Regions from separate parts of the Ensifer sp. Root558 genome, predicted to be linked through region 2. Evidence: predicted binding sites of a transcription regulator. Region 2 holds the regulator's gene; each other region holds the start of a gene.
What was found. The regulator PhoB, encoded in region 2, activates phosphate uptake and scavenging genes when phosphate is short. The targets are predictions, from matches to a motif close to TGTCATNNANCTGTCAT.
Positions count from the first base shown of each region.

Region 1 (10,426 bases), on a different contig from region 2:
CACTGGCCCATGGTCCAGCCCTTCGGCAGGTAACCGTTGACCGGGTCGTGCGCCGAGGTCTGGTCGGTGACCATGTCGGGACGGATGCCGCGGCGGACCATCTCCGGCAGGATTTCGGCGGTGTTGCCGAGCAGGCCGACGGACTTGGCTTCGCCGTTCTTCGTCCAGCGGGCGATCATCTCCATCGCTTCGTCCAGCGTCTCGGCCTTTTCGTCGAGGTAGCGGGTGCGCAGGCGGAAATCGATCGAGTCCGGGTTGCATTCGACGGCCAGGCACGAAGCGCCTGCCATGACGGCGGCGAGCGGCTGGGCGCCACCCATGCCGCCGAGGCCGCCGGTCAGCACCCACTTGCCCTTAAGGTTGTCGCCATAGTGCTGACGGCCGGCTTCAACGAAGGTTTCGTAAGTGCCCTGAACGATGCCTTGCGTGCCGATATAGATCCACGAGCCGGCCGTCATCTGGCCGTACATGGCGAGACCCTTCTTATCCAGCTCGTTGAAGTGATCCCAGGTCGCCCAGTGCGGCACGAGGTTGGAGTTGGCGATGAGAACGCGGGGCGCATCCTTGTGGGTGCGGAACACGCCGACCGGCTTGCCCGACTGCACCATCAAGGTTTCGTCGTTGTTGAGGTCCTTTAGCGTCTCTACGATCTTGTCGAAATCGGCCCACGTGCGGGCGGCACGACCGATGCCGCCGTAGACGACCAGCTCGTGCGGGTTTTCCGCGACGTTCGGGTCCAGATTGTTCATCAGCATGCGAAGCGGCGCTTCGGTCAGCCAACTCTTGGCATTGAGCGTGGTGCCCTGAGGAGCGCGCACGTCGCGAATATTGTGGCGCGGATTGTTGATGGTCATGCCTCGCTCCCTGTCAGTGTCTTGAGGTCAAATGCGATGGTTTCGATGCGGTTCAGGATCGCACCCAGCGGCTTTCGCAACAGGGCGGATCGTGTGGCGTCGAGCGCGAAAGGCGGCTCTTCGGCGGCGAGATGGGTCGATTGCGCGAGCTCCATCTGGATGGCATGCACGCCGGTTTCCGGGCGGCCATAGTGGCGGGTGGTCCAGCCGCCCTTGAAGCGGCCGTTGAGAATGCTGCTGTAACCTTCCGCAGCGGCAGCGATTGCGGCCGTCGCCTTCTCGATGTCAGGCGCGCAGGTCTTGCCCATGTCGGTGCCGATGTTGAGATCCGGCAGCTTGCCTTCGAACAGGAACGGAATGCGCGAGCGGATCGAGTGGCAGTCATAAAGCACGACCACGCCATGGATCGCCTTGACCCGCTCGATCTCGGCGGCAAGGGCCGCGTGATAGGGCGCATGGAATGACCGGAGCCGTTCGGCGATATCCGCTTCAGTCGGTGCCTCTCCGTCCTTCCAGATCGGCTTGCCGTCGAAGTCCGTTTCCGGGATCAATCCGGTCGTGTTCTGGCCGGGATAGAGGCTGACGCCCTCGGGATCGCGGTTGGCGTCGATCACGTAGCGGTGGAAGGTGGCGCGAACGACGGTCACCTCCGGCAGCAGGCCATGATAAAGTTGATGGATATGCCAGTCGGTATCGGCGAGGATCCGACCGTTATCGTTCAGCCGATCCCAGATCGCAGCCGGCACGTCGGTGCCGGTATGCGGAAAGCCGAGAATGACCGGCGAGTTGCCTTGTCTGACTTCGACGACCGCCATTTCAGGCCTCCAGGCTTGGCAGGATGCCGGCGGAGACGGCGGCGTTCAGACGGCCCGAGGCGATGAGGTCGCCGGCGGCCTTGAGGTCGTTGGCCATGTAGCGGTCCTCTTCGATCGTCGGCGAGACGGCGCGAAGGGCGGCAGCGGCCTTCTGTAATTCAGGGCTCGTGGCGAGCGGCGCGCGGAATTCGACGCCTTGGACGGCGGTCAGTGCTTCGATGCCGACGATTGAGAACAGGTTCTCGGTCATCTGCAGCAGGCGGCGCGCGCCGTGGCAGGCCATGGAAACGTGGTCTTCCTGGTTCGCCGACGTCGGCGTCGAGTCGACAGACGCCGGATGCGAGAGCTGCTTGTTCTCCGACATCAGCGCCGCCGAGGTGACTTCCGCGATCATCAGACCAGAGTTCAGGCCCGGCTTCTTGGCGAGGAAGGCCGGCAGGCCGTAGGAGAGAGCCGGGTCTACGAGCAGCGCGATGCGGCGCTGCGAGATCGCGCCGATCTCGCAGACGGCAAGGGCGATCTGGTCGGCGGCAAAGGCAACCGGCTCGGCGTGGAAGTTGCCGCCGGAGACGACCGAGTTGTCTGAAAGAACGAGCGGGTTGTCGGTGACGGCGTTGGCTTCGGTTTCAAGCACGCGGGCGACCGAGCGCAGCAGATCGAGGCAGGCGCCGTCGACCTGCGGCTGGCAGCGGATGCAATAGGGATCCTGCACGCGCTCATCGCCTTCGATGTGGCTTTCGCGGATTGCCGAGCCGGCAAGCAGCGCGCGGAGAGCCGCGGCCGTATCGATCTGGCCGCGATGACCGCGCAACGTATGGATATCCGGATGGAAGGGCGCTGACGAGCCCATGGCCGCATCGGTCGACATGGCGCCGGTGATGAGTGCCGCCTGTGCGGCACGATGGGCGCGGAAGAGACCGGCGAGTGCCAGCGCCGTCGACGTCTGGGTGCCGTTGATCAGCGCAAGGCCTTCCTTGGCGGCCAGCACCACCGGTTTGAGGCCGGCGGCGGACAGCGCTTCGCCGCCGGACATGCGACGGCCTTCGAAATAGGCCTCGCCGTGGCCCATCATGACTGCGGCCATATGGGCGAGCGGGGCGAGGTCGCCGGAGGCGCCGACCGAGCCCTTTTCGGGAATGACAGGGATGACGCCCTTTTCGAGCATAGCTTCGATCAGCCGCACGAGTTCGAGGCGGACGCCGGAGGCGCCGCGACCGAGGGAGACGAGCTTCAGCGACAGGATGAGGCGAACGACGTTCTCGGCGAGCGGCTCGCCGACTCCGCAGCAATGTGACAGGATCAGGTTGCGCTGCAGCGTTGCAACGTCGGCGCTGTCGATCTTGATCGAGGCGAGTTTGCCGAAGCCGGTGTTGATGCCGTAGACCGGCGCGTTACCGGCGACGATCTCGGCAATGCGGGCGGCAGCCTTGTTGATGCCGGCGTCAAAGGACGGATCGAGGCGGGCCGGCTCGCCGGTCCAGTAAATGGTTTCGAGATCGCGGAGGGGCACGGAGCCCGGGTGTAGAGTGATGGTCATTGACCGATCCTTTGCCCTCTAAAGATGCGTTCATGAAGCGGATTGAAGCCGATGCGGTAGACGAGCTCGGCCGGATCCTCGATGTTCCAGATTGCCAGATCGGCGGATTTTCCGACTTCGATCGTGCCGGTTTCGGCCAGTAGGCCAAGCGCGCGGGCGGCTTCGCGCGTCGCACCGGCAAGGCATTCGGCAACCGTCAGCCGGAAGAACGTCGCCGACATGTTCATGGTGAGAAGCAGCGAGGTCAGCGGCGAGGTGCCGGGATTGCAGTCGGTGGCGATCGCGATACGCGCGCCGGCATCACGCAAAGCCTGGACCGGCGGCAGGCGGTCTTCGCGCAGCGCATAGAAGGCGCCGGGCAAAAGCACGGCGACCGTACCTGATTTGGCCAGGGCCGCAGCCCCTTCGGCGTCGAGATATTCGAGGTGGTCGGCCGAAAGCGCGCCGTAGGAGGCCGCGAGCTTTGCGCCGCCAAGGTTGGAGAGCTGTTCTGCGTGCAGCTTGACCGGCAGGCCGAGTGCCTTGGCGCGGTCAAAGACGCGGGCGATCTCGGCAGTCGAAAACGCGATGCCCTCGCAGAAACCGTCGACCGCATCGACCAGGCCTTCGGCATGGGCGGCGTCGAGGCCGGGCAGCACGACATCGGTGACGTAGTCATCGTTGCGGCCCTTGTAGTCCACAGGCGTTGCGTGTGCGGCGAGATAGCTCGTCATAACGCGCACCGGCCGCAGCGTTTCGAGTTTGCGGGCGGCACGCAGCATGTTGAGCTCGGCCGTGACGTTCAGTCCGTAGCCGGATTTGATTTCGACGGTCGAGACGCCTTCGGCAAGAAGCGTGTCGAGCCGCGGCAGGGTGCTTTCGACAAGCTGGTCGACGGTCAGCGCATTGGTCGCCTTGACCGAGGAAACGATGCCGCCACCGGCACGCGCAATCTCTTCATAGGTGGCGCCTTCGAGGCGCATCTGGAATTCGCGGGCGCGGTTGCCGCCATGAACGAGATGGGTGTGGCAGTCGATGAGAGCGGGCGTCACTACGCGGCCCTCGTAGTCCGTCGCTTCAAGGCTGCGTGCGAGGTCGGCGGGCAGTCCGCTCTCCGGCCCGGCATAGGCGATACGCCCATCGACGACCGCAACGGCCGCATTCTCGACGAGGCCAAGACCGTCAACGGTTTCGCCAAGCGTCACGAGACGCACATTGCGCCAGATGCCGGATGTCTGCCTGCGGGTCGAGAGTTCGTTCATCAGGTCGCCTCCACTGAATATAATGTATATACATATTAATTCGCTCCACAAGGGGAAATTTATGGAGCCTGCGGAAAAGGAAAGGGTGATCGGCCGAGTGAAACAGAACGGGGGCTTTGAGGAGATGACCGTAGAACTCTGATTTCTCGGGAATTTCTCACCCCCGGTTCGTCATCACCGCAGGCAAAAAGAAAAGGCCCCGAGCCATGAGGTTCGGAACCTTTGTCTGTGTCCTTGGAATGGGGATCGCGACGCGTGCCCGCGACCCGAAATCCTGCCGGGCCGCGAAAACAGATCACGCTAAACCGCGTGATCCGCCTTAGTGCGCAGCCGTTCAACCACCTCGACGAAGCGATTTCCGGCAATGTCGAGGCGACCGCTGTTGTCGATCACGCTGACATCCGGGCCTGAGGTCACGTCTGGAGCCTGGCGGCTGAGGCGTCGCAAAACTTCCTCTTCACTTTCGCGACCGCGTTCGGCAAGCCGCTTTGCAAGCACAGGCGTCTCGGCTGTAACAACGACGACGGCGATCTCGCCGAAGGCTTCGCGGAACGCCGGCAGGGCACCACGGCTGCCATTGACGATCGCCGTCATGCCGTCCCTGACATTCCTGAGCACGACGACGGGGATGCCGTATTTCAGCCCATGCGCATCCCAGAAAACGGCGAAGGCGCCGTCCTTCTGCATCTCGACGAACTCGTCTTCCGAGACGCTTTCATGTACCTCACTGCCGGCATCCGACGGACGGGTAATGACGCGGCGGACGAAATGCACGTCGTGACAATCCGCGAAATGCCGGGCGGCAAAGCCCATGACGCTGTCCTTGCCGGCGCCGCTCGGTCCAACAACGACGACAAGCGCGCCGCCCTGGTTGTTCGCGCTCATGCGACACGCCGTCCTTCGCGCCAGACGGAGCGCACGACCGGGATGCCTTCCTTGCGATGGACGCGAGCGATATCGGCGCGAAGGCCGACGCCGATGCGGCCGCGGTCATCGAGACCGACGGTACGCGCCGGCGTCGACGTCACCATGGCGATTGCCTTTGGCAGGTCGACGGCGTCGAGTTCGTCGGAGAGCACGAAGGGGGCGTGGATCAGACTGAAGGGCACATAGTCCGACGACAGCACGTCGAGCACGCCGCGCTCGGCGAGATCGCGGGCGGCGATGTTGCCGGAGTGCGACTTGCCGCGCACGATGTTCGGCGCGCCCATCAGAACGCTGAGGCCCGCGCGGTGCGACGCCTCGGCGGCCTCGAAGCTCGTCGGGAACTCCGCAAGCTTGATGCCGAAGCCGATCGATTCCTCGACGTGGTCGACGGTCGCGTCGTCATGGCTGGCGATCGTGATGCCGCGGGCCGCACAGGCCTCGGCGAGCGCGGTGCGGTGCGGACCGGCATACTTGGCCGACAACGCCTGCTGCCGCTCGACGAAGCGCGCGAATTCTTCGTCCGAGAAGCCGCGCTTGGCTTTGTAGTAGAGCGTGTACTGGTCCATCGTCTGGAACTGGCGCTGGCCCGGCGCATGGTCCATCAGCGAGACGAGCTTGACCTGCGGATCGTTCTGGAAGTCCTCGTAGTGATCGAGCACGTCGGACGTTGAAACTTCGCAGCGCAGGTGGATCAGGTGATCGGCGCGAAGGCGACCCTCTTCCTTGGCCTGGGCCAGCGCGTCGGCCATGCTGCGCATCTCGCCCTTCTGGAAGCCGCCATCCTCGTCGGAGCCGAGACGCAGGCAGTCGAAGACCGTGGTGATGCCGGAGGTGACCACCTGTGCGTCATGGGCCTGGATTGCCGCGATCTTCAGCCAGCGCACGCCCGGGCGCGGCGAGTAGTGGGCTTCGAGGTGGTCGGTGTGCAACTCGATGAGGCCGGGGATCAGATAGTCGCCTTCAAAGTCCTCGCCGCTGGCAACCGTGCCCTCGGAAATGTCGGCAATCTTGCCGTCGCGGATCAGCACCGAACCGTCGAGGATACTATCCTCGAGGACGATGCGGGCGTTGGTCAAAACCTGTTCTTTGCTCATCTCATGCGATCTTTCGTTGGGTGTCGCTGCCGAGCGGCAGCAGGGAGCGGACAGTAAAGGGTGCGCCGCGCTCCGGTTCGACGAAGAGCGCGACTGACGTGACGTGAAGTGGCTTGCCGATATGCTCGGCAAAGGTGGTTTCGAGCGCGGTACGCATCACGCCGCTGGTTTCCGTGGGCACCGGGCCAGTCAAGGTCAGGTGGAACTGGAACTCTTCGAAAACATAGGGATAGCCCCATTCTTTGAGGTAGCGCCTCTGGCGCTCAGGCAGGCTGTTTGGCTTGCGGCGGGCAAAGTCGGCGTCCGACAGCGGCGCGCGGAACGGGTCGAAGCGGTGAACGGCGTCTTCGGCCAAATCCAGCAGGTCGACGCAAGGCGCGGACGGCACGAGTGCGAAGAACGGGCCCAACTGGTGCAGCACGATTTCGGGGATCTCGAACGGGTCGAGGTCGGCGGCAAAGCACTCGAAAATACTTAGGAGCTCGTCTTCGTCCCGGCCTTCGGCAAGCTCGAAGGGAGCCTTCAGCGTACCGTGGAAACCGTAGCGCCGCGGGTCAGCCGTCAATGTGCGTTGCGTCTCTTCGTCAATCCCGGCGATCGTCGGAAGCGTGAGGTCCTCACCGGTAAAGGCGTCGCGCCCCAGCCAACGGGACGCGACCTGCGACAGCCGGTCGTCCGCCGGCGGCGCGAAATAGATGGCATAACGCACGGTCTTCACTTTCTTGTAGCGACCGGCCCGCCAGGGCGGCGGGTCGATTGTTTGCGGGATGCGATGCGCAGCTAGCCGATTTCCATGACAACATCATGATGGCGGACACGCAAATGCTTGGCTGTCGTCAATGTGCCTTGCTGCCCATCAGGCGCGAACGGCACGCGTTCGAGATGCTGTCGAAAATAAAGACAACCAGCAAGATCAGAAGCACCATATAGGCGACATTTTCCCAATCGGAATTGGTACGCATCGCTTCCCAGAGTTTGAGGCCGATACCGCCGGCGCCGACGGCGCCGATGATCGTCGCCGAGCGAGTGTTCGATTCCCAGAAGTAGAGCGCCTGGCTGGCAAAAACCGGCAGCACCTGCGGAAGCACGCCGAAGCGCTGCACGGCAAGCGGCGTCGCTCCGACCGACTTCACGCCCTCGCGCTGCTTGTCATCGATGTTTTCCAGCGCCTCGGAATAGAGTTTGCCGAGCGTACCGGTGTCGGTGAAGAAGATCGCGGAGATGCCGGCAAGCGGTCCGGGGCCGAAGGCGCGGGTGAAGAACAGTGCCCAGATGAACATGTCCACCGACCGCAGGAAGTCGAAGAAGCGCTTGACCACCTGGTTGGTCAGGAAGCTCGGCGTGATGTTTCTGGCGGCAAGGAAGCAGAGCGGGAAGGCGATCAGCGACGCAATGAGCGTGCCGACGAAAGCCATGACAACCGTCTGCAACAGCTTCGTCCAGACGTCCAGATGCTGCCATTCGGCGTTATAGAGGATGTTGTTCCAGGCGAGCGAAAGGTTCGAACGCGTCGGGTCGATCTGTTCGCCGGATGTGATGAGCGCGACGACCTCGCCATAGCTTTTGCCGAAGAAGGGCGAGTTGGTGTCGAACAGGAAGTTCGCCCAACCGAAGAAGCGGTTGCGGACGGAAACCTCGTCGCCTTCCACTTCGGCCCACCCGGTGGCGCCAAAGGCAAGCACGATCTTTTCGCCTGGCCGCTTCTGTGTCGCCCAGGCGGGCAGTTGGCCCTGCGGCCTCACCGTGTCGGCGCCGTCGACGGTCATCACAAACGTGTCGCCGCCGTGGGTAGCCTTCACCAGACCATCGGCGATCTCGATCCTGGTCGAGCGGTCGTAGGTTACGACGACGCGCGTCAGCACGTCTTCCGTCCGGGTTTCGACACGGTTCTGCGTTTCGGCGGCGGCTGTGCCACCGAGCGCGGAGCCGGGCGCCATGAAGCTGAACGACGAGCTTGCCTTCGGCTTGACCGCCTGCGCGGTGGAGGCCGGTATCTCGACCTGGCGCGTCACCGTCTGCCTGTCGAGCTCCACCCAATCCGGATTGGGATTGGGCCCGAGCGGCGAATTGCGCTGATAGTTGAGACGCATCGTCCGGTCGGGGGCGACGTGGATTTCCGGGCGTACCTCATAGGAAACCCAGTCGGCGAGGTAGGTGCCAGCGATGCCCCAGTTGGCATTGCCGAGCACGTGGCCGATCGAGAAGAACCACCAGCTGAAGATGAGGTAGGCGACGACGCCGCCGGCGATGGCTGCGGTGCGCACGCGGCTGGAGGTCGAGGATTTGAGGAGGTCGGGATGGCGGCTCGCGATCGCGTCCATTTCCATCGGGTTCAATCGTGTGGTCGTGGTCATGGTACGCACCTACTGGGCAAGCTGGAAGGCCTGCTCGCCAACGAGGCGGCGGCGAAGCCAGGCGGAAAACTGGTCGACGGCAAAAATGGTCGCAAACAGCAGGAGGACGATTGCAAGGGTCTTGGCCTGGTGTCCCTGGCCGATCGAAAGGCGCAGCAATTCGCCGATGCCGCCGCCACCGACGGCGCCGATGATCGTCGAGGCGCGCACGTTGATCTCGAGGCGCAGCAGGAAATAGCTGGTGAAATTGGGCAGCACCTGCGGCACCATGCCAAACCAGACGCGCTCGATCCAGTTGCCGCCGGCAGCCCGCAGGCCCTCGTCCGGCTTCATGTCGGCGTTTTCGACCACTTCATAAAAGAGCTTGCCGAGCGCGCCGATCGTGTGGATCGAGACAGCGGCGATCGCCGGAATGGGGCCGAGCGAGAGGATCGCGAGGAAGAAGCCGGCTATCACCACCTCCGGAAAGGCCCGGAGCACCTCCATGATGCGGCGAACGATGCCGCGGATCCATGGATTGGGCATCAGGTTGCGCGCGGCAAGGAAGCAGAGCACGAAACCGAGGGCCGTACCGATCACCGTCGAGAAGATCGCGATGTTCACGGTCTCCAGCATCTTGTGCACGTATTCGGGGATGTAGAAGCTTTCGGTCAGGTACAGCCGGCCCTCGGGGTAGTTGTACTTGAAGCTGCCATCGTCATAGGGCGAGGGCAGGTCGAACATGGCGCGGAAAATTTCTAGCCCGTCGCGCGGCGCGAGATCGCCGACGAAATCGAAGAAATGCGGCAAACGGTCGAAGAACTTGCCGGCATTGGAATCGTTGGCGAACCAGAGCGAGCCCGATAGCGCCAGGAGGAGAACGCCGAAGCCAAGCCAGGAATAGAGCCGGCGGCGGGAACTGAGTTCCTGCCAGTGACGCTCGATGACGGCGCCGTTGTCGCTCAGATGTCGCGGGAGCAGGGAAGTTGCCATGACCGTTCCGGCTTTCGCCGGCCTCTTGAGCATTTCCAGGTAAAGTGCGAAGCGGTTTTCCGCCCCGGAAATGCGTGAAAACAATGCGGCGAAGGATGCGAAAGCACCCCTTCAAACAGTGAAACGCTGGCCGTTTGGGCGGCCAGCGTTCCCGAGTGGTGCGGGTCTATCAGCCGCCGATCGTCGCCTTGCGGGCGTCGATGATCGGCTTGTAGAAGTCGGCGTTGACTTCGGTGTAGCCGGTGAAGTCACCGCCCTGGATGGCCGAGAAGCAGGCCGCGTCGGTCTTCGGCAGGTCCAGCATGAACTGCTTGAACTTCGCCTTCATGTCGTCGTTCATCGTGTTGCGCACGACGATCGGGCCGTTCGGGATCAGCGGCGACTTCCAGAGCTCGACCAGGTCGTTCATGTCGAGGATGCCCTTGTCGACCATCTTCTTCAGGTTGCCCGAGGTGTAGCCGTCCTTGAATTCGCCGACGCCCGAGCCGAAGGTCGTGCCGGCATCGAAGGTGCCCTTGACGACTTCGAGAACGAGGTTTTCGTGACCGCCGCCGAAGCCGGTTTCACCGAAGAATTCCTTGACCGGGGCGCCGATCGCTTCCGGGAGCGTGACGAGCGGGACGAGGTAGCCC
Region 1 is NZ_LMGC01000036.1:238,513-248,938, forward strand. Features, by position in the region: gene hutU (urocanate hydratase) at 1-848, opposite strand, end outside; gene hutG (N-formylglutamate deformylase) at 851-1,669, opposite strand; gene hutH (histidine ammonia-lyase) at 1,671-3,206, opposite strand; gene hutI (imidazolonepropionase) at 3,203-4,447, opposite strand; gene phnN (phosphonate metabolism protein/1,5-bisphosphokinase (PRPP-forming) PhnN) at 4,748-5,332, opposite strand; gene ASD63_RS30635 (alpha-D-ribose 1-methylphosphonate 5-triphosphate diphosphatase) at 5,329-6,468, opposite strand; gene ASD63_RS30640 (DUF1045 domain-containing protein) at 6,470-7,177, opposite strand; gene phnE (phosphonate ABC transporter, permease protein PhnE) at 7,305-8,822, opposite strand; gene phnE (phosphonate ABC transporter, permease protein PhnE) at 8,832-9,794, opposite strand; gene phnD (phosphonate ABC transporter substrate-binding protein) at 9,964-10,426, opposite strand, start outside.
Region 1: ASD63_RS30640 (DUF1045 domain-containing protein) is a predicted target of PhoB. The motif match lies at 7,262-7,278, and genes of this name have one in related genera.

Region 2 (10,426 bases):
GGCGACCGCCATGATATCCGGACGGATATCCGCCCATTCATGGGCAAACAGCTTGCCGGTACGGCCGACGCCGGTCTGGACCTCGTCGAGGATCAAAAGCAGGCCGAACTCGTCGCAGAGCGCGCGCAGTTCCTGCATGAATTCCTTGGTCGCCGGACGGATGCCGCCCTCGCCCTGGATCGGCTCGATCAGGATCGCTGCGGTTTCCTCGGTGATCGCATTCTTGACCGCGGCGATGTCGCCGAACGGAACCTGGTAGAAGCCCGGCGCCTTCGGCCCGAAACCTTCGATGTATTTCTGCTGACCACCGGCGGCGATCGTCGCGATCGTGCGGCCGTGGAAGGCGCCTTCGAAGGTGATGACGTGGAACTTCTCCGGGTGGCCCTTGGAGAAGTGGTAACGCCGTGCCGTCTTGATGGCGCATTCCAGCGCTTCCGCGCCCGAATTGGTGAAGAAGACCTTGTCGGCAAAGGTCACCGCCGTCAGCCGGCGGCCGAGGCTTTCCTGGCCCGCAATTTCATAAAGGTTGGACAGGTGCCAGACCTTGTCGGCCTGCGCCTTCAGCGCTTCGACCAGGTGCGGGTGCGCGTGGCCGAGCGAGTTCACGGCAACGCCGGCACCGAAATCGAGATAACGCGTGCCGTCTTCGGCGATCAGCCAGGCGCCCTCTCCTCGCTCGAAACGCAACGGCGCGCGCATGTAGGTATCATAAAGCGGCGTGGTTGCAGTCATGCGAGGCTCTCCTTCACTCCAGATCGACATCGATCCCGCGCCTCACGCGGGCCGATAAAAATCAAAAATGCCGCCTTTCGGCGGCGCAGGCACTATTCCCATTTCGCGCTGCAATGTCAACAAAACCAAGCCTTGCAGCGCAACATCAAGGGTCGATTCCTGGCAGCAGAAAAATCGTCCGGGAGGGCTTGCAAAAATGCAACGCTGGCCGAGCAAGTTGGGGAAAACTACGAAATCGATTCGGCCTGATTCCCGGGACTCTTGCCACAGAGTCCAGCGGTCAGTACGTTAACATTCAATTACTAGACGCATGCGGCGGACCTAGTCACCAAAAGAGTTATCGCGTTTGCAACCCCGGGGTTTAGCCGGGGTGCGGTGAGGGATTCTGCCATCCCCAACGCTGAGAACGGAGAGTGCAGAAATGAACTGGACTGACGAGCGGGTGGAGAAACTGAAGAAGCTTTGGTCCGAGGGCCTGAGCGCAAGCCAGATCGCGGCACAGCTCGGCGGCGTCAGCCGTAACGCTGTCATCGGCAAGGTTCACCGCCTGAGCCTGCCAGGTCGCGCCAAGGCCGGCGGCAGCACCACGACGGCAGCCCGTCCGAAGCGCCCGACTTCGGCACCGCGCGCACCGAACTACGCTTCGCGCGTTTCGACCCGCCCGGTTGCACGCGCGGCCGGCGCTGTCGTTCTCAAGGAAGAAATCGAAGTCGATCTCGTTGCCGAGCAGGATTTCAGCACCCGCACCGACGTTGTCGTGCCGATGTCGCGCCGCCTCGAGCTGACCCAGCTCACCGAGCGCACCTGCAAGTGGCCGATCGGCGACCCGCTGAAGGAAGAGTTTCACTTCTGCGGCAACGATTCCCCGGAAGCCTCGCCTTACTGCACCTTCCATGCTCGGCTGGCCTACCAGCCGTCGGGGGAGCGCCGCAGGGCTCGCTAAGAAGCTGGACCGCATTGATAAAGGAAGGGGCCGATCGGCCCCTTTTTTTGTTGGCGACTTTCAGACCGCTCAGCTTTCGAGCGAATAGCCGGCGCCGCGAACGGTGCGGATGACGTCGGGCATGTTCGAGAAGTTCAGAGCCTTGCGCAGACGACCGACATGCACGTCGACGGTGCGCTCGTCGACATAGATGTCATGCCCCCAGACGCCATCCAGAAGCTGCGAGCGAGAGAAGACGCGGCCCGGCGAGGACATGAGGAACTCCAGAAGACGGAACTCGGTCGGGCCGAGGCGCACTTCGCGGCTGCGGCGATGAACGCGGTGGGTCTCGCGGTCGAGTTCGATGTCGCCGCAGCGAAGCAGCGTCGAGAGCACCTCGGGCTTTGCCCGGCGCAGCATCGCCTTGACGCGCGCCATCAGCTCCGGCGTCGAGAAGGGCTTGACCACGTAGTCGTCGGCACCCGTCGCCAGACCCCGGACGCGCTCGCTTTCCTCGCCTCGCGCCGTCAGCATGATGATCGGCAGACGTTCGGTCTCCGGACGCTGGCGCAGCCGACGGCAAAGTTCAATGCCGGAAACACCGGGCAGCATCCAGTCGAGGATAAGCAGGTCGGGCAGCCGCTCCTGAAGCCGGATCTCCGCCTCGTCGCCCCGCAGGATCGTATCGACGTCGAAGCCCTCGGCTTCCAGATTGTAACGCAGCAGAACGCTCAGCGCCTCTTCGTCTTCGACTACGGCGATTTTTGGCAACATCAGGTAACGTCTCCTTACCGCGGGCGGCCTTTGGGCTCATCGGCCCGGCCGGCGCTCAGACACTCTAAATCTGGAGCACATCCGCCGTTTTCAAAGGCGGGGCGAAAACCGCATGCTTCAGATACAGGAATTCGGGGCCGCGACCGAAGCCGCGACCGGATCAGATTTCAAAGGGCATGCATGCTTACGGCGCGCTTGGCGCTCAGTCGTTGACCGAGCCCAGCGTCGACGTGGTGTCATCCTTCGGACGCTCGCCTTCCGGCTGAGCACCCGTCGCCATGTAATAGATCGTCTCAGCGATATTGGTCGCGTGGTCGCCGATGCGCTCGATGTTCTTGGCGCAGAACAGAAGATGCGTGCAGGGCGTGATGTTGCGCGGATCTTCCATCATGTAGGTCAAGAGCTCACGGAACAGCGAGGTGTAGATCGCGTCGATCTCTTCGTCACGCTCGCGGATGCTGTTGGCCTTTTCCGGCGAGCGCGAGGCGTAGACGTCGAGCACTTCCTTGAGCTGGACGAGAGCGAGCTCTGCCAGATGCTCGAGGCCACGGGCGAGCTTGCGCGGAATGCCGGAGCCGGCGACCGCGATCACGCGCTTGGCGGTGTTCTTGCCGAGGTCGCCGACGCGTTCCAGATCGGAGGCGATGCGGATCGACCCCATGATCTCACGCAGGTCGGCGGCGACCGGCTGACGCTTGGCGATCGTGACGATCGCCTTCTCACCGATCTGGCGCTCGGCGTCGTCGAGGACGGTGTCGTCCGAGATCACCTTCTGTGCGAGAGCCAGATCGGAGTTGACCAGCGCGCGAACGGACTCGGCGACCATCTGTTCGGCGAGGCCGCCCATCTCCGAGATGCGGCGCGTCAGGTACTTCAGTTCTTCGTCATAGGCGGACATGATATGCATGGACATGATCGTCGATCCTTACGGGCGCTTTGCAGTTACTGTTGCAGCCTTATGCGGCCTCAGCCGAAGCGGCCCATGATGTAATCCTGGGTGCGCTGGTCATCCGGATTGGTGAACATCTTGTCGGTGTCGTTCTCCTCGACGAGATTGCCGAGGTGGAACATGGCGGTGCGCTGCGAAACGCGGGCGGCCTGCTGCATCGAGTGGGTCACGATGACGATCGTGAAGTTCGTGCGCAGCTCGTGGATCAGTTCCTCGACCTTGGCCGTCGCGATCGGATCGAGAGCCGAGCACGGCTCGTCCATGAGGATGACTTCCGGGCTCACGGCGACGGCACGCGCGATGCAGAGACGCTGCTGCTGACCACCGGAAAGGCCGGTGCCGGGCTCCTGCAGACGATCCTTTACCTCGTTCCACAGACCGGCCTTCTGCAGGCTGGTCTCGACCACCTCGTCAAAGTCGGCCTTGGTGCGGGCAAGTCCGTGAATCCGCGGGCCGTAGGCGACGTTGTCGTAGATCGACTTCGGGAACGGGTTCGGCTTCTGGAAGACCATGCCGACGCGGGCGCGCAGTTCGACGACGTCGATCGTCGGGTCGTAGATGTCGTCCTCGTCGAGCGTGATCTTGCCGGTGACGCGGCAGTTCTCGATCGTGTCGTTCATGCGGTTCAGCGTGCGCAGGAAGGTCGACTTGCCGCAACCCGAAGGACCGATCAGCGCCGTGACCGTGTTCTCGCGGATGTTGAGGTTGACGTCGAAAAGCGCACGCTTCTCGCCGTAATAGACCGACACATCCTTGCCGATCATCTTGTAGGGCACGGTGTTCATTTTCTGATCCAGAGCCTTCTCGACTGCTGCTTCTGACATGATGTTCATAGTAATTACCTCACTACCAGCGGCGCTCAAAGCGACGTCGCAACAGAATGGCTCCAAGGTTCATGACGACCAGGAAGATGAGAAGAATGATGATTGCGCCGGAGGTGCGCTCGACGAAGGCGCGTTCCGCCTCGTTGGCCCACATGTAGATCTGCACCGGCAGTGCCGTCGACGGTTCCATAGGCGAACCGGGAAAATCGACGACGAAGGCGACCATGCCGATCAGGAGCAGCGGCGCGGTTTCACCAAGCGCGTGGGCAAGACCGATGATGGTGCCGGTCAGGATGCCCGGCATCGCCAGCGGCAGCACGTGGTGGAAGATGGTCTGCATCTTCGACGCACCGAGACCGAGGGCCGCCGAGCGGATCGACGGCGGGACCGCCTTCAACGCCGCACGGGTGGCGATGATGATCGTCGGCAGGGTCATCAACGTCAGCACGAAGCCACCGACGACGGCTGCCGAGCGCGGCATGCCGGCGAAGTTGATGAAGACGGCGAGACCCAGGAGGCCGTAGACGATCGACGGAACGGCCGCGAGGTTGTTGATGTTGACCTCGATCAGGTCGGTCAGCCGGTTCTTCGGCGCAAACTCCTCGAGGTAGATCGAGGCGGCGACGCCGATCGGAAGCGACAGCACCAGCACGATCAGCATCATGTAGAGCGAACCGAGGGCCGCGACGCCGACGCCTGCCGCTTCGGGACGGCTGGAGGCGCCAAAGGTGAAGATGCCGGTGTTGAAGCTCTTCTTCAGGATGCCGGCGCTCGCCAGCTCGTTCATCCAGGTGACCTGCTGGTCCTTGACCTTGCGCTTGCCCTCATCGACCGAGAGATCGATCTGGCCCTTGAAGGCGGAGTCGATGTTGGCCTCGGCCAGCAGCGTGACGGGAACCGTCTTGCCGATGATCGACGGGTCCGCGGCGACCATGTCGCGCAGGAGCGTGCGGGAGCTCGCGGAAACCATGTCGGTCGCCTGCTTGACCTGCGGCCGCTTGGTGGCGTCGATGCCGAGCTGCTTGACGAGCGCGTCGCGCACCAACAGCGGATAGTTGGCGGTCATCAGCACCTTGCCGTCGGTCGCGCGTTCGCCTTTGGGGTCGATGACCTTTTCGGTGAATTCGATCGGCAGCGTAATCGTCGTCTGCTGGAATGCGGTGTAGCCGTTGGAAAAGACGGTCCACAACAGCAATGCCAGGAAGAAGAGACCGGTGCTGATCGCGGCCATGCCGTAGAAGCGGAACCGGCGTTCGGCAGCATAGCGACGCTTGATGCCGATATCGCGCTTGGCGGATGCGGGACGGGCGGAGATCCGGACGGTCGGGGAAGCGATGTCGGTCATTCGTACTGTTCCCGGTATTTGCGCACGATGTAGAGCGCGTAAATGTTGAGGCCGAGCGTGATGACGAAGAGCGTGATGCCCAGTGCGAAGGCCACCAGCGTCTGCGGCGAGGTGAACTCGAGGTCACCTGTCAGCTGGTTGACGATCTTAACGGTCACCGTCGTCATCGGCTCGAAGGGATTGATCTGCATGCGGGCCGCCACACCGGCTGCCAGCACCACGATCATGGTCTCGCCGACGGCGCGCGAGGCGGTGAGCAGCAGCGCGCCGACGATGCCCGGGAGGGCTGCCGGGAGGATGACCTTCTTGACCGTCTCCGAGCGGGTGGCGCCAAGGCCGAGCGAGCCGTCACGCAGTGCCCGCGGCACCTGGGTGATGATGTCGTCCGACAGCGACGACACGAATGGGATCAGCATGATGCCCATGACGATGCCCGCCGTCAGAACGCTCTGTGCCTGGATGAAGTTCTGGTAGTTGCCGGTCATGAGACCGTTCATCTGGGCGGAGATGTCACGCAGGAACGGGCCAACGGTCACCAGCGCAAAGAAACCGTAGACGATGGTCGGGATGCCGGCGAGCACTTCGAGCAGCGGCTTTGCGGTCGAACGCAGGCGCGGGCTTGCATATTCCGCCATGTAGATCGCCGCGAAGAGGCCGATCGGCACCGCAAACAGCATGGCGACGAAGGCGATGTAGAGCGTGCCGGCAAGAAGCGGGATGAGGCCGAACTGGCCCGAAGCGCCGCCGCTGCCGGCAGCGGCAAACCGCGGATCCCAGACCGTGCCGAAGAAGAACTCGAACGGCGAGACCATGGTGAAGAAGCGTCCGGCTTCCGACAGCATCGAGGCGACGATGCCGACCGTCGTCAGGATGGCGATGGAGGACGCGACGATCAGTGAGCCGAGAATGACCCGCTCGACCTGGTTGCGGGCGCGGAAGCGGGTCGCGACGTTGCGGATGGCGTAGACGCCGCCGGCAATCGCGATCAGCAGAACGGCGACCGTCATCAGCCAGCGGTTGGTCGCGGTCATCGCGTTGAAGTGCTTGGCGACGGTGACCATGTAGGGATCGCCTTCGCCAGCAAGGGCAACGCCCTTGGACGCGAGCGTCGCGCGAAGATTGGCGGAGCCGCTCTCAAGGGCTGCGAGTTCCTCGCCGCTCAGGCGCAGAAGGCCACCGGCAACGGATTTGACCTGACCGAGCGCGAGCTGCACGGCGGCAGGGCCCTGGCTCTGGACGGTATCCGGCAGGGCCGCGCGCGTGCTTCCGTCGATATAGACGGGAGCGGCGAACAGCCAGGTGCCGAGAACGAGTGCGGCCGGAAGCATCGCCCAGATGGCGACGTAGCTACCGTGATAGCCCGGCAGTGAATGCAGGTTGGAGAGCTTGCCGCCGGACTGCGCCAGCGAACGGGCGCGGCCTGCAAAATAAGCAATGAAACCAATAACAATAATGAGCAAAAGAAGGAGCGAAGTACTCATCCGCACGTCTCCCCGGCATCGCCCGTCATGGGTGCCGGCAAATCGAATGAAGGCATGCCCCGGCGCGAAGACATCGCGCCGGGGCTTGTCATTATCAGAGCATGTTGCCGGCAGAGAAAGCCTTGCGGATTTCTTCGCGCTCAGCGTCCGGAGCGGCAACGAGGCCGTATTCGGCGAGCGGGCTTTCCGGGCCGATCATCTGGTCGTCGAGGAAGAACTCAACATATTCCTTGAGGCCCGGGATAACGCCGAGATGTGCCTTCTTGACGTAGAAGTACAGCGGGCGGGAAACCGGGTACTCGCCGGAAGCGATCGTTTCGGTCGACGGTACGATGCCGTTGACGGTCGCGACCTTCAGCTTGTCGGCGTTGTTTTCGTAGAATGACAGGCCGAACACGCCGATGCCGTTCTTGTTGGCAGCGATACGGGCGAGCGTTTCGGTGTAGTCGCCGTCGATGTCGACAGCCAGGCCGTCCTTGCGGACTGCGACGCACTTGCTGTGCTGCTGCTTTTCATCGGCAACGGCAGCCTTGATCACGTCAACGGCGCCAGCGTTCTTGCAGCCTGCAGCGAGGATCTTCTCTTCGAAGACTTCGCGGGTGCCGTGCTTTTCGCCCGGGATGTAAGCGGCGATTTCGACGGCCGGCAGGGCGGCGTTGACTTCGGACCACTTCTTGTAGGGGTTGGCGACGATCTTGCCGTCGACGACGACTTCAGCAGCGAGCGCCTTGTAGAGGTCTTCCGGCTTCAGGGCGAGGTCGGCATTGCCGGCGTCGGTCGCAAAGACGATGCCGTCATAACCGATCTTCACTTCCTGGATTTCGGTGACGCCAGCGGCCTTGCAGGCCTCGACTTCGCTGTCCTTGATCTTGCGCGAGGAGTTGGCGATGTCGATGGTATCAGGGCCGACGCCCTTGCAGAATTCCTTCAGGCCAGCGGAGGAGCCGCCGGATTCGACCACCGGGGTCTTGAAGTCGGGGAACGTCTCGCCGAACGTCTCGGCGACGATTTTGGCGTAGGGAAGAACGGTCGAGGAGCCAGCGACCTGAACCTGATCGCGAGCGGCGGCTGCGCCGGCAAATGCGGCCGAAGCGACCAGCGCCGCGACAGTGAGTTTAAGAGCTTTCATAAAAGTTCTCCCGGAATGGGCTTGTGTTGGTGTGCGCCAAGCGTTGCAGCGCTCTTCGCCGTCTTATCGGCTGCCCCTAACTAGCTGCCGATGGCCACACCTTTTATGTCAGTTCGACGAAACATTTATGACAGCTCATGTCATTGAAAATGCTAATGAAAAATGAACACCCCCGGGTTTTCCCGCGCCAATATGTCAGAAGCGGACCGTAAAGGTCGTGCCTTTGCCGACCTCTGAATGGATGAGGAGCCGGGCACGATGCCGCGTGAGAATGTGCTTGGCGATGGCAAGGCCCAGGCCGGTGCCCTTCTTCGAGCGGCTGGCCTCGACATTGACCCGGTAAAACCGCTCGGTGATGCGCGGCACATGCTCGGCCGGAATGCCCGGGCCATAGTCCTTCACGACGACTTCGGCCTCGCCTCCCTCGCCGCCATGCAGGATTACGTCCACCTTCTTGCCTTCCTGGCCGTACTTGCACGCATTCTCGATCAGGTTCTCGAAGACCTCGATGAGTTCGTCGCGTTCGCCGCGGACGACCACGGGCTTGTCCGGCACCACGAGCGAGACGGTGACATCCAGATCCTTCGCCAGCGGCAGCAGGCTGTCGCGGACATGCCCGAGCAGCGGCGCCAGATCGACGGGGTCATCGGGGGCGATATGCGAGCGCAACTCCAGCCGCGACAGCGACAGCAGATCGTCGACAAGCCGGCTCATGCGCGTCGCCTGCTCGTGCATGATGCCGAAGAACTTTTCCTGCGCCTTCAGATCGTTGCGCGCCGGACCCTGGAGCGTCTCGATGAAGCCGCGCAAGGAGGCTAGCGGCGTGCGCAGCTCGTGGCTGGCATTGGCGACGAAGTCCGAGCGCATGCGGTCGATGCGGCGCGCCTGAGAGATGTCGCGATAGGTCAACAGGAAGATCCGCTTGACCGGCCCGTCGCCCGGAATTTCAGCCGGAGCGACCCGCACCACATAAACGGCGTCGGACGGCAACTGCTCGTTATGCTCGATCTGGTTCGCCTTGCCGGTCGCCATCGTCTCGCGGACCATGTCGAGGATGCCGGGCGAACGCACCCTTGCTGCAAGATAGGTGTTTGGCGGGATGGTGCCAAAGGCCTTCTCGGCAGCGATGTTCTGGAACACCACCGTCTCGTCGGCGGCAATCACCAGAACCGGCATGTCGAGCGCGTTCAGCGCGGGCACCAGCGGGTCGCTCGCCGGGCCGGCAGCGACCACCGCCTTGGCCGGGCTCAGAATAACCGAGGTTGGCGCGCTACGGTTGAGCAACGCGGCGACGAGAACGATCCAGAAGGGCAGGACAATGAGGAAATGAATACCCGCGACGGTCGCAAGGATCGCCAGGAGCACGGTGAGCCCCAGCAGCCAGCGCTCTGCTTTCAGCCGCGGAACCAGGTTCCGCCAGAACGCCTTCGAACCGTCCACCTCGACATCCTCATGAATCACTTTCTTTTCCTCCCGGACCAAAATGGTCGAGGAATAGCGATCCTTCATGACATGATTTTCACGACCGGCTTGAATCCGCAACGCAATTATGGCCTCCTCCAACGAAATCGGGTCGCGAGCGCCTTGTTTATCCGATGACAGGCGCAGGCCCGAAAGTTTGAAAACGCGCATGATCCTTCCGATGATCGAAGCCGGTTTTCGGGCCCGTGCGCCAAGCCGAAAGGGCGAACCGATGGCAGCGACGGATACGGCGGACAAGGCGGAGAACCGCGCGGTGGAACTCGAAATCGGCGGCAAGAGTCGCGTTTTCGACATCGACAATCCCGAGTTGCCGAAGTGGATCGACGACGCGGCATTTTCCTCCGACGACTACCCCTACAAGAAGAAGCTCGACGACGACGAATATCTGGAAACGCTGGAAAAGCTGCAGGTCGAACTGGTCAAGGTTCAGCTCTGGCAGCAGAAGACAGGCAAGCGCATGATGGCGTTGTTCGAGGGCCGGGACGCCGCCGGCAAGGGCGGTGCGATCCATGCGACTATGGACAACCTCAACCCTCGCTGGGCGCGTGTCGTCGCTCTGACCAAACCGACCGAAACCGAACGCGGGCAATGGTATTTCCAGCGCTACGTCGCGACCATGCCGACGGCCGGCGAATTCGTGCTGTTCGACCGCTCCTGGTACAACCGCGCCGGCGTCGAACCGGTCATGGGCTTCTGCACGCCCGAAGAGCATAAGCAGTTCCTGAAGCAGGCTCCCCGCTTCGAGAAGATGATCGTGCATGAGGGCATCCAGTTCTTCAAATTCTGGA
Region 2 is NZ_LMGC01000012.1:450,761-461,186, reverse strand. Features, by position in the region: gene ASD63_RS15585 (aspartate aminotransferase family protein) at 1-732, opposite strand, end outside; gene ASD63_RS15580 (GcrA family cell cycle regulator) at 1,154-1,675, shown strand; gene phoB (phosphate regulon transcriptional regulator PhoB) at 1,745-2,428, opposite strand; gene phoU (phosphate signaling complex protein PhoU) at 2,631-3,344, opposite strand; gene pstB (phosphate ABC transporter ATP-binding protein PstB) at 3,395-4,210, opposite strand; gene pstA (phosphate ABC transporter permease PstA) at 4,224-5,546, opposite strand; gene pstC (phosphate ABC transporter permease subunit PstC) at 5,543-7,027, opposite strand; gene ASD63_RS15550 (substrate-binding domain-containing protein) at 7,122-8,156, opposite strand; gene phoR (phosphate regulon sensor histidine kinase PhoR) at 8,352-9,617, opposite strand; gene ppk2 (polyphosphate kinase 2) at 9,850-10,426, shown strand, end outside.

Region 3 (10,426 bases), on a different contig from region 2:
GCCGGCCGATCCGGCTGAAGAACGTACCGGCCTTGCCCATGTGGCGCTGTCGCTCGGCAGCGAGCAGGCGGTCGAGGCGATGGCCGCGCGCGCCGAGGCTAAGGGCATTCTGGTCGCAAAACCGCGATGGACCGGCGATGGCTTCTATGAGGCTGTTGTTCGCGACCCCGATGGAAATCTGATCGAAATCACAATTTGAGCCGGGCGACCCGGCACAGAGGCAAGACCATGGACCAACGTTCTCCTTCCGCGACCGTCCGCCAGGGCTACATGACCCGCAACCGGCTGGCGGTTTCGCTGCTCTTCCTATTGAACGGCTTCGTCATCGGCAGTTGGGCGCCGAAGATCCCGGAATTCAAGGACCGGCTCGGCATCAGCGAAAGCGTGCTCGGCCTGTTGATCCTGATGTTCGGTATTGGCTCGCTGGTGCTCATGCCGATTGCCGGCGGCTACATCGCCCGTGTGGGGTCGCAGAAGGTGGTCAAGGTCACCGCCATCATCCTGTCGCCGTTGCTTCTGCTTCTGACGCTTGTCCCCGATGTCTGGACGGCGGCTGTCGCCATGTTCCTGCTTGGCGGTTTTGCCGGCGCGATGGACGTCGCGATGAACGCCAATGCGGTCGAGGTCGAGAAATCCATGCGCCGTGCGATCATGTCGTCCTGCCATGCCTATTGGAGCCTCGGCGGCCTGATCGGTGCCGGTATCGGCGGTTTCCTCATGGCCCGCTTCGGTGTGCTGCCGCATGTCCTTGTCGTCACTGCGATCTGCCTGGTACTGATCGTCGCCGCTTGGCCGATGATCCTGGCTGACAAGCCGCATCCAGGCGCAGCCAAGGAAAAGCTGCGCCTGCCGATGACGCCGCTCCCCTGGCTGATCGGCATCATGGCGCTGTTCTCGATGGTGCCTGAGGGCACAGTGCTCGACTGGGGTGCGCTTTATCTGCGCAACGAGCTTGGCGCCTCCGTTGAGCTTTCCGGCTTCGGCTTTGCCGCCTTCTCCGCCACCATGGCGACCATGCGTTTTGCCGGCGATTTCGTGCGGGATCGCTTCGGCGCCAAACGGACGCTCCGCATCTGCACCGTCACGGCACTCGTCGGCATGATCGTCGCGGGCACGGCGCCCAATGCCTATATCGCCATCCTCGGTTTTGCGATCGCCGGCATCGGCATCTCCAACATGGTGCCGATCGCGTTCTCGGCCGCCGGCAACATGCCGGGCCTGCAGCCGGGCATCGGGCTCTCGGTCGCGACCTTCATGGGCTATTCCGGCATGCTGTTCGCACCGTCGCTGATCGGCTTCGTTGCCGAGCATACGGGCTTTGCCATCATCTTCGCCTCGGTGCCGCTGCTCTTCATCGTCGTGCTTCTCTTGTCGCACCATGCGATCCATGCGGATCACGCTAAGGGGCACTGAGACGGAACGGCGCCATCAAATCGCCGTCAGGGCATGATGTCGCCGTTGACAATCAGGCTTTCCTCATCCACCTGATGGGCAAATGGCCAGGGCGAGTTGAGGAAAGTCCATGCGGGTTCTGCCCGCATCCTCGCCCGGCTCAGTGACCCACGAAGAGGCCTTCATGTCTTCCGCCTTCGATTTCGATCCGCAGCCCCGCCGCGCCTCCGTCGCCGTCGATGTCGGCGGCGTCATCGTCGGGGGCGGCGCACCGGTCGTGGTCCAGTCGATGACCAACACCGATACGGCCGATATCGATGGGACCGTGGCCCAGGTGGCCGCGCTGCACAAGGCCGGTTCGGAACTGGTGCGCATCACCGTCGACCGCGACGAGAGTGCGGCGGCGGTGCCGAAGATCCGCGAGCGGCTCGAGCGCCTTGGTCTTGACGTGCCGCTCGTCGGCGACTTCCACTATATCGGCCACAAGCTGCTTGCCGATCATCCGGCCTGCGCCGAGGCGCTTGCGAAGTATCGCATCAATCCGGGCAATGTCGGGTTCAAGGACAAGAAGGACAAGCAGTTCGCCGAGATCGTCGAGATGGCGATCCGCTACGACAAGCCGGTGCGCATCGGTGTCAACTGGGGTTCGCTCGACCAGGAACTGCTGACGCGGCTGATGGACGAGAACAAGGCGAACGGTTTTCCGCTGACGGCGCAAGAGGTGACGCGCGAGACGATCGTGCAGTCGGCGCTGCTCTCGGCGGAACTCGCCGAAGAGATCGGTCTGCCGCGCAACCGCATCATCCTTTCGGCCAAGGTTTCCGGCGTTCAGGACCTGATCGCCGTCTATGCCATGTTGTCGGCCCGCTCGGACCACGCACTGCATCTCGGCCTCACCGAGGCCGGCATGGGCACGAAGGGCATCGTCGCCTCGTCCGCTTCGCTCGGCATCCTCATGCAGCAGGGCATCGGCGATACGATCCGCATTTCGCTGACGCCTGAGCCCGGCGGCGACCGCACCCGCGAGGTGCAGGTGGCGCAGGAATTGCTGCAGGTCATGGGTTTCCGTCAGTTCATCCCTGTTGTTGCCGCCTGTCCCGGCTGCGGACGCACCACGTCCACGGTGTTCCAGGAACTCGCCCAGAAGATCCAGGACGACATCCGCCGCAACATGCCGGTCTGGCGCGAGAAGTATCCCGGCGTCGAGGGCCTGAAGGTCGCGGTCATGGGCTGCATCGTCAACGGCCCGGGCGAAAGCAAACATGCCGACATCGGCATCTCTTTGCCCGGCACCGGCGAAATGCCGGCCGCCCCCGTATTCATCGACGGGGAGAAGGCAATGACGCTGCGCGGCCCCAACATTGCCGGCGACTTCGAGACGCTGGTTTCCGATTATATCGAGAAGCGCTACGGCCGCGGTCAGGCGGCCGCTGAGTAAGCAGCCGCGCTTTGTCTACGCTGTGGCCTCAGAGCCGTGATGTCAGCAGCTTGAAGCCGGCAAAGGCGAAGAAACCGGCCATCAGGCTTTCGATCAGCCGCCTGGACTTCAGATAGGCGCGGTGTACCGGCGTGAGCGAGAAGACGATCGCAAAGCCGCAGAAGGTCATCAGACCCAAGACCATGCAGCCGCCGATAAAAGTGGCGGTAACGCCGACCGGCGCGCCCGCGGGCATGCCGAGTGACACCAGCATGATCCAGGAGAAGATCGCCTTGGGGTTCGTCAGGTGGATGCCGAGCCCCTTGAGATAGAGCCGCTTCAGCGAGGTCTGCACCTTTGCCGTCGGCACGATCGCGCTCTTGTCGCTGCGCATGGCAGCGCGTAGCGCGTTATAGGCGAGCCAGAAGAGATAGCAGGCGCCGGCGATCTTCAAGACGATGATCGCGTGGCCATAGGCGCGGATCAGCGCCGAGAGACCGGAGGCCGTCAGCATTGCCCAGGTGTAACTTCCCGTCAGAACGCCAAGGGCAAGCGCCAGGCCCGCCTTTCGTCCCTGGCTGACCGAGGTGGTGATGATCGCCAGGATCGCCGGCCCCGGCGATGCGGTCGCGATCAGATAGGCGGTCCAGGCAATGAGAAGCTGCGGCAGATAGGGCGTCAGGTCGAACATGTAAGACAAGCTCCGGCTCGGTCGCCGGAGGCTAGATCAGTCCATCGCTTGTTTGAAACGGCGAAAATGTCACCGAGACAACTTAGAGGATCTCGTCTAGCGCCTCGATCAGGCGCGCGCATTCGGCATCGGTGCCGATGGTGATGCGCAGGAAATCGGAGATGCGCGGCTTGGCGAAATGGCGCACCAGCACGGCGCGCTCGCGGAGCGCCTTCATCAGCGTTTCTCCTCTATGGCCGGGATGCCGTGCGAAAACGAAGTTTGCCGACGAAGGCAGCACCTCGAAGCCGCGCGCTGTCAGTTCGGCCGTGAGCCGGTCGCGCGACGCGATGATCTTGGCGCGAGTGTCCTCGAACCAGGCTTCATCCTCGATCGCGGCGATGGCGCCGGCCTGGGCCGGACGGCCGAGCGGATAGGAGTTGAAGCTGTCCTTCACCCGCTCCAGCGCCTCGATCAGCGGGCGCTGGCCAATGGCGAAGCCGACGCGCAAGCCCGCAAGTGCGCGCGACTTGGAGAAGGTCTGGACGACCAAGAGGTTCTCGTATTTCGAAACCAGTTCTGCGGCCGACTGGCCGCCGAAATCGACATAGGCCTCGTCGATGACGACGGGCTGGTCCGGATGGCTTGCGACCAGCCGCTCGATGTCGGCGAGCGGCAAAGCGATGCCGGTCGGGGCATTCGGGTTCGGCAGGATGATCGCGCCGCAGGGCCGGTCGTAGTCGGCGAGATCGATCTCGAAGCGATCGCTGAGCGGGATCTCGACCGTGTCGATCTCGAAGAGCCGCGCATAGGTCGAATAGAAGCTGTAGGAGATATCCGGATAGAGCAGCGGCGCGTCGTGCTTCAGCAAGCCGGCGAAGATGTGCGCCAGCACCTCGTCCGAGCCGTTGCCGACGAAGACTTCTTCGGCGGTCACGCCATAGCGTACGGCGATGGCCTGGCGCAGCTTCAGCGCCAGCGGGTCCGGATAAAGGCGAAGATCGCTGCTCGCTGCCGCGGCGATCGCGTCGAGCACCTTCTCAGACGGACCGTAGGGGCATTCGTTGGTGTTGAGCTTCACCAGGTTGGCGATGCGCGGCTGTTCGCCAGGCACGTAGGGCTTCAGCTTGGAGACGATCGGCGACCAGTATTTGCTCATGGATCTAGCTCCTGCGATTGGCGATGAAACGGGCGGCTTCGACGAGAATGGCCGAGCGCACTCCATAGGGCGCAAGCAGCGCTTCTGCTTCGGCGACCAGTTGCTCCAGCCGGTCTTCCGCCCAGGTCTGGCCGTTGAGCGCGACCAGCGTGCCCTTGCCACGGGCGGCGTCCTTGCCGGTTGCCTTGCCCATGGTCTCAGCATCCGCGGTAAGGTCGAGCAGGTCGTCGGCAAGCTGGAAGGCAAGGCCGATCTTTTCGCCGAAGGCGCGAAGCCGCGCGCGGTCCTCCTTCGCGGCGCCGGCGACGATGGCGCCAGCCTCGCAGGCAAAGCGGATCAGGGCACCTGTCTTCATCGCCTGCAGCGTGACGATCCCGGCCTCGTCCGGTGGCGACTTTTCCGCGGCCAGGTCGAGCGCTTGTCCGCCGGCCATGCCGCCGTGGCCGGCGGCGCGTCCGAGCGCCAGGATCAGTTCCACCTTCTGCGCATCCGAAAGCGCTGTCTCGGGTGCTGCGATGATATCGAAGGCAAAGGTCAGCAGGCTGTCGCCGGCAAGAATCGCCGTCGCCTCATCGAAGGCCCTGTGCACGGTCGGCTGGCCGCGGCGCATGTCGTCGTCGTCCATCGCCGGCAGGTCGTCATGGACCAGCGAATAGCAATGCACGCATTCGAGTGCCGCGCCGACGCGCAAGGCCGCATCGCGATTGCCGCCGAGCAGATCGGCGCATTCGATCACCAGGAAGGGGCGCAGACGCTTGCCCCCGTTCAGCACGCCGTGGCGCATGGCCGCGAGCAGGTTTGCCGGCCGGGCGATTTCGTCGGCTTCCGTCGTCTGGCCGAGCAGACGTTCCAGCAGACCCTCGACGGTGCGGGCATTGGTGGCGAGGCGACGGGTAAAAGGCGATGTGTCCTGGCTCATGCGCGCTCTTTGACATGGGCGAAGAGGGCTTTCAACGGGGATTCGTGTCGCAGCCGCGCGCTTTCCCTGGGACAGCCTTCTCCGCGCCTTGCCTTTTGCCAGAAAGCCCGTTCAACTCTGCCTGCGCATGCACTAAGAGAAGCGGATGGACAGCGAGGTGAACAGTCAGGCCGCGAACGTCGTTCCGGAAGCGCGCGAGGAGGGCGAATTGCCTTCCAGTCGCTGGTCTTCGCTTCGCCGGACGTTGCGCACGCGTCGCCGCCAGATCGTCCTGGCTGTCCTGGGCTTTCTCGTCCTTCCCTACGCGCTGATCGTTCTCTACCTGGTGGAGTTCATCCATCCCGTCTCGACGCTCATGCTGCGCGATCTCGTGCTGCTGCGCGGCTACGATCGGCAATGGGTCGAGTTCGATGATATCGCCCCGGTTCTCGTGCAGTCGGTGATGATGTCGGAGGACGGGCAGTTTTGCGCCCATGACGGCGTCGACTGGGGCCAGATGCGGGGCGTGGTCGAGGATGCGCTCGAAGGGGAATCCACCCGCGGCGCGAGCACCATTCCGATGCAGACGGTCAAGAACCTCTATCTCTGGAACGGTCGTTCCTTCCTGCGCAAGGGCATGGAACTGCCGCTGGCGGTCGCCGCCGACTTCGTGTGGAGCAAGCGGCGGATGATGGAGATCTATCTGAATATCGCCGAATGGGGCGACGGGATCTATGGTATCGAGGCGGCCGCCCGCCATCATTTCGGGGTTTCAGCGTCGAAGCTCTCGCGCCGGCAGGCGGCGCTGCTTGCGGTGTCGCTGCCCAATCCGAAGGAGCGCAACGCCGGAAAACCAGGCCGCGGTCTCAAGCGTCTGGCGAACCTGATCGAGCGCCGCGCCAGCCGCTCCGGCGGTTACATCACCTGCCTTTATAATTAGGATCAGACCTTTTCATTGGATGGGCTCGTCGGGCGATGTCATGCTCGCGTTGTAGAGTTCTGCCATCTGGGCCTCTCTCCCTTCGAAAGGCCCGATTGCTCCATGACCCTGATTTCCCCCTCGCTTCTCGCCCTTGGCCGCAGCGCCAACGATGCCCCGCCGAGACATCTCGGCACGCGCTACAACACCCAAGGCCTCTTCCTGCTGGAACCGGGCAACACGGTCGTGTCTCACGTTGCCGCCGGATCGCCGTCCGAGGCCGCCGTGCTTGCGGTGCGCGACCGGTTGATGGCGATGCCCGAGGCGCGGCAGTTCGCCTTTACCCAACCGTCCAGCCTGCACATGACGATCTTCCAGGGCATCATCGAACACCGCCGGAAGCTCCCTTACTGGCCGGCTGGCATGCCGCTCGATACGCCGATCGAGGTGATGACGGCGTACTACCGCGAACGGCTTGCGCATTTTGCGCCGCTGGAGCAGTTCCGCGCCCGCGTGACCGGGATCACGCCGACGGGCCTTGCACTCGAAGGCGACGGTGCCGCCGACCGCGCCTGTCTCAAGGCCTGGCGCGACGCTTTCGCGGAAGCCTTCGGCTATCGACATCCGGATCATGACGACTACCAATTCCACATCACCTATGCCTACCCCGTCGACTGGCTCGACGATGCGGCGCTGCCGCGCTGGCAGGCGATGCTGGACGAGCAGCTCGCTTTTCTGCGCGAGCAGGCGCCGGTGATCGCGCTCGATCCGCCGGCCTTCTGCTCGTTCGAGGACATGAACCATTTCGAGGAACTGATCGTTTTCTCGGAGAGACCAGCAATCAAGGAACAGAAATGACCGGACTTACACTCTATGTCGGCAACAAGAACTATTCGTCCTGGTCGATGCGGCCATGGATCGCGATGACGGCAGTCGGCATCGATTTCTCGGACGTGGTCATTCCGTTCGATTTCGCCGCCGGCAATCCGGAGATCCGGGCGATCTCGCCGACCGGAAAGGTGCCGCTGCTGCGCCACGGGGACCTGCTTATCTGGGAATCGCTGGCGATCATCGAATATGTCGCCGAACTCTTTCCCGACGCCGGGCTGTGGCCGGCCGACCCTCAGGCGCGCGCCCGGGCGCGCAGCTATTCGATGGAGATGCTGTCCGGTTTTCGCGCTCTGCGTGGTGCCTGCCCGATGAACATCCGTCGGCCAAAGCAGGCGCTGGACGTTGGCGCGGACGTCCGCGCGGACGTGGCACGTATCGAGCAGATCTGGACGGAGGCGCTTGCGCGTTCCGGTGGCCCGTTCCTCTTCGGGTCCTTCAGCGCGGCCGATGCGATGTACGCGCCTGTGGTTAACCGCTTCGACGTCTACGATCTCGTTGCGGATCGAGAAACGCTCGGCTACATGAACCGCGTGAAGGCACATCCGGCGTTCCTGAAATGGGAGGAGGCCGCCCGCGCAGAGCCGTGGGTCGTCGCCGAAGACGAGGTCTGAAAAGGTCGAGTCGAAAAATTGCCCGTGGGGACTGGTCAAACGGCAGTTGTCCATGTATAAGCGCGCCAAATTTCCGTGATTAACATCTGTTTTACACGGCCATTTCGGCTGCTGAACAGTGTTTGCCCGATAAGTGGAGAATGAAATGGCTGTACCTAAAAGAAAAACGAGCCCGTCCAAGCGTGGCATGCGCCGTTCGGCTGACGCTCTGAAGACCCCGACCTACGTCGAAGACAAGAACTCCGGCGAACTGCGTCGCCCGCACCACATCGACCTGAAGACCGGCATGTACCGTGGCCGTCAGGTTCTGACCCCGAAGGAAAGCGCATAAGCGTTTCCGTTCGCGGATTAGGTTCAAAGGGCTGGCTCTGCCGGCCCTTTTGTTTTGCATCTGACATGATCTTGCTTGGACGCCGTGGTATCGCTGGCGCCTTGCGTGACGACGCCGCATAAACATGGTCCACCATAAACGCGGTCAAGGAGTTCTGATGCTTGCTGCCATACCGCTGCTGATCCTGCCTTTTGCAATCTACAATCTCGCGATGATCGGAATGTTCGGCGGCCTCGCCGGCCTGAACGCCGACATGGTGTCGCTCTCCATGCTATCAGGCGCGACCTGGACGATGCGCTTCGGCGACCTTCTGATCGTCGGCGCCCTGCTGCTGCTCTTCGTCGAATTGCTGAAAGCGACGCGCACGAGCAGCCGCGCACTGATGGATCATCTGCTCTCGATGATCCTGTTCATCGTCTTTTTGATCGAATTTCTGCTGCTCGCACCGGCGGCAACGCAGCTCTTCTTCATCCTGATGACCATCAGCTTCATCGATGTTATCGCCGGCTTTGCCGTGTCGATGCGCTCGGCCGGCCGGGACGTGTCGATCGGCCTCTAGGTCCAGACGGTTCGGGGCGACGCCGCCCCGATTTCCGCGATCTCTGTTCAGGTGAGGTGAAGGCAGGAACCGTTTTCCTGCCTGGTGGTCCTGCTTAGCCGAGATTGTCGAGCTTGGTCTGGAGCGCGCGAAGCTGCTCCTTCAGCTCGTCGATATCCTTGGCTTCGGCCTTCTTCGTTTCCTTCACGGGCGGCGCGGTGATGAAGGGTGAAAACATCTGCATGGCCTGATGGAACATCTCGGTGTTGCGACGCACCTGCTCTTCGACAAGTTGCAGCGGAACCTGCAGGTTTTTGCCGAGCGGCGTGTCGCCGAAGGCCTTGTTGATCTGCTCGCGCATCTGCGACTGCTGCTCGGTGAAAGCCTGCATCGAGTGTTCGAGATAGCTCGGCACCACCATCTGCATCTGGTCGCCGTAGAACGAGATCAGCTGGCGCAGGAAGGAGATCGGCAGCAGCGTGTTGCCGGTCTTGGACTCCTGCTCGAAGATGATCTGCGTCAGCACGGAATGGGTGATGTCCTCGCCGGATTTTGCATCCTGAACGATGAAGTCCTCACCCTTCTTCACCATCACAGCCAGGTCGTCGAGCGTGACATAGGTGCTGGTCCCGGTGTTGTAGAGCCGCCGGTTCGCATATTTTTTGATAACGATCTGGCCTTCGTGCTTCGCCATCAGGGTCTCCTCTCCCCCATCATCCCGTCTTTATTGCGTTTTTCAGAGTATCCGCAAAAGCGCGCCGCTGACAATGTCTTTGTGCGTTGCGGCGACGCAAGTGCAAAATCTTGCGGTTGCGTTTTAGGTGACGCTTTTGTGGCACTGCATCAAGGCGTTTGACTTGCGTCGCGCGCTTTGCCAGTCTGCCTGCATTAGGCAAGAAGATCTGAGGAAACGTCCCATGAGCAATCCCTCCATCGTGATCGCCAGCGCCGGCCGCACCGCGGTCGGTTCCTTCAACGGTGCCTTTGGCAATACGCCGGCGCACGAACTTGGCGCTGCCGTCATCAAGGGCGTGCTCGAGCGGGCAGGCGTCGAGGCTGCCGAGGTCGACGAGGTGATCCTCGGCCAGGTGCTGCAGGCCGGCGAAGGCCAGAACCCGGCGCGCCAGGCGGCGATGAAGGCGGGCGTTCCTCAGGAAAAGACCGCCTGGGGCATGAACCAGCTCTGCGGCTCGGGCCTGCGCGCCGTCGCGCTCGGCATGCAGCAGATTGCAACCGGTGATGCTGAGATCATCGTCGCCGGCGGCATGGAGTCCATGTCGATGGCGCCGCATTGCTCGCATCTTCGCGGCGGCGTGAAGATGGGCGACTTCAAGATGATCGACACGATGATCAAGGACGGCCTGACCGACGCCTTCTACGGTTATCACATGGGCATCACCGCCGAGAACGTCGCTCGCCAGTGGCAACTCAGCCGCGAGGAGCAGGATGCGTTCGCACTCGCCTCGCAAAACAAGGCCGAAGCGGCCCAGAAGGCCGGGCGCTTTGCCGACGAGATCATTCCCTTCATCGTCAAGGGTCGCAAGGGCGACGTCACCGTCGACCAGGACGAATATATCCGCCATGGCGCAACGCTCGACCA
Region 3 is NZ_LMGC01000033.1:207,816-218,241, forward strand. Features, by position in the region: gene ASD63_RS24910 (glyoxalase/bleomycin resistance/extradiol dioxygenase family protein) at 1-199, shown strand, start outside; gene ASD63_RS24915 (MFS transporter) at 229-1,413, shown strand; gene ispG (flavodoxin-dependent (E)-4-hydroxy-3-methylbut-2-enyl-diphosphate synthase) at 1,577-2,830, shown strand; gene ASD63_RS24925 (LysE family translocator) at 2,859-3,500, opposite strand; gene hisC (histidinol-phosphate transaminase) at 3,583-4,638, opposite strand; gene ASD63_RS24935 (polyprenyl synthetase family protein) at 4,643-5,557, opposite strand; gene mtgA (monofunctional biosynthetic peptidoglycan transglycosylase) at 5,703-6,476, shown strand; gene ASD63_RS24945 (DUF1868 domain-containing protein) at 6,579-7,313, shown strand; gene ASD63_RS24950 (glutathione S-transferase family protein) at 7,310-7,957, shown strand; gene rpmF (50S ribosomal protein L32) at 8,103-8,288, shown strand; gene ASD63_RS24960 (membrane protein) at 8,446-8,847, shown strand; gene phaR (polyhydroxyalkanoate synthesis repressor PhaR) at 8,942-9,520, opposite strand; gene ASD63_RS24970 (acetyl-CoA C-acetyltransferase) at 9,744-10,426, shown strand, end outside.
Region 3: ASD63_RS24945 (DUF1868 domain-containing protein) is a predicted target of PhoB. The motif match lies at 6,513-6,529, and genes of this name have one in related genera.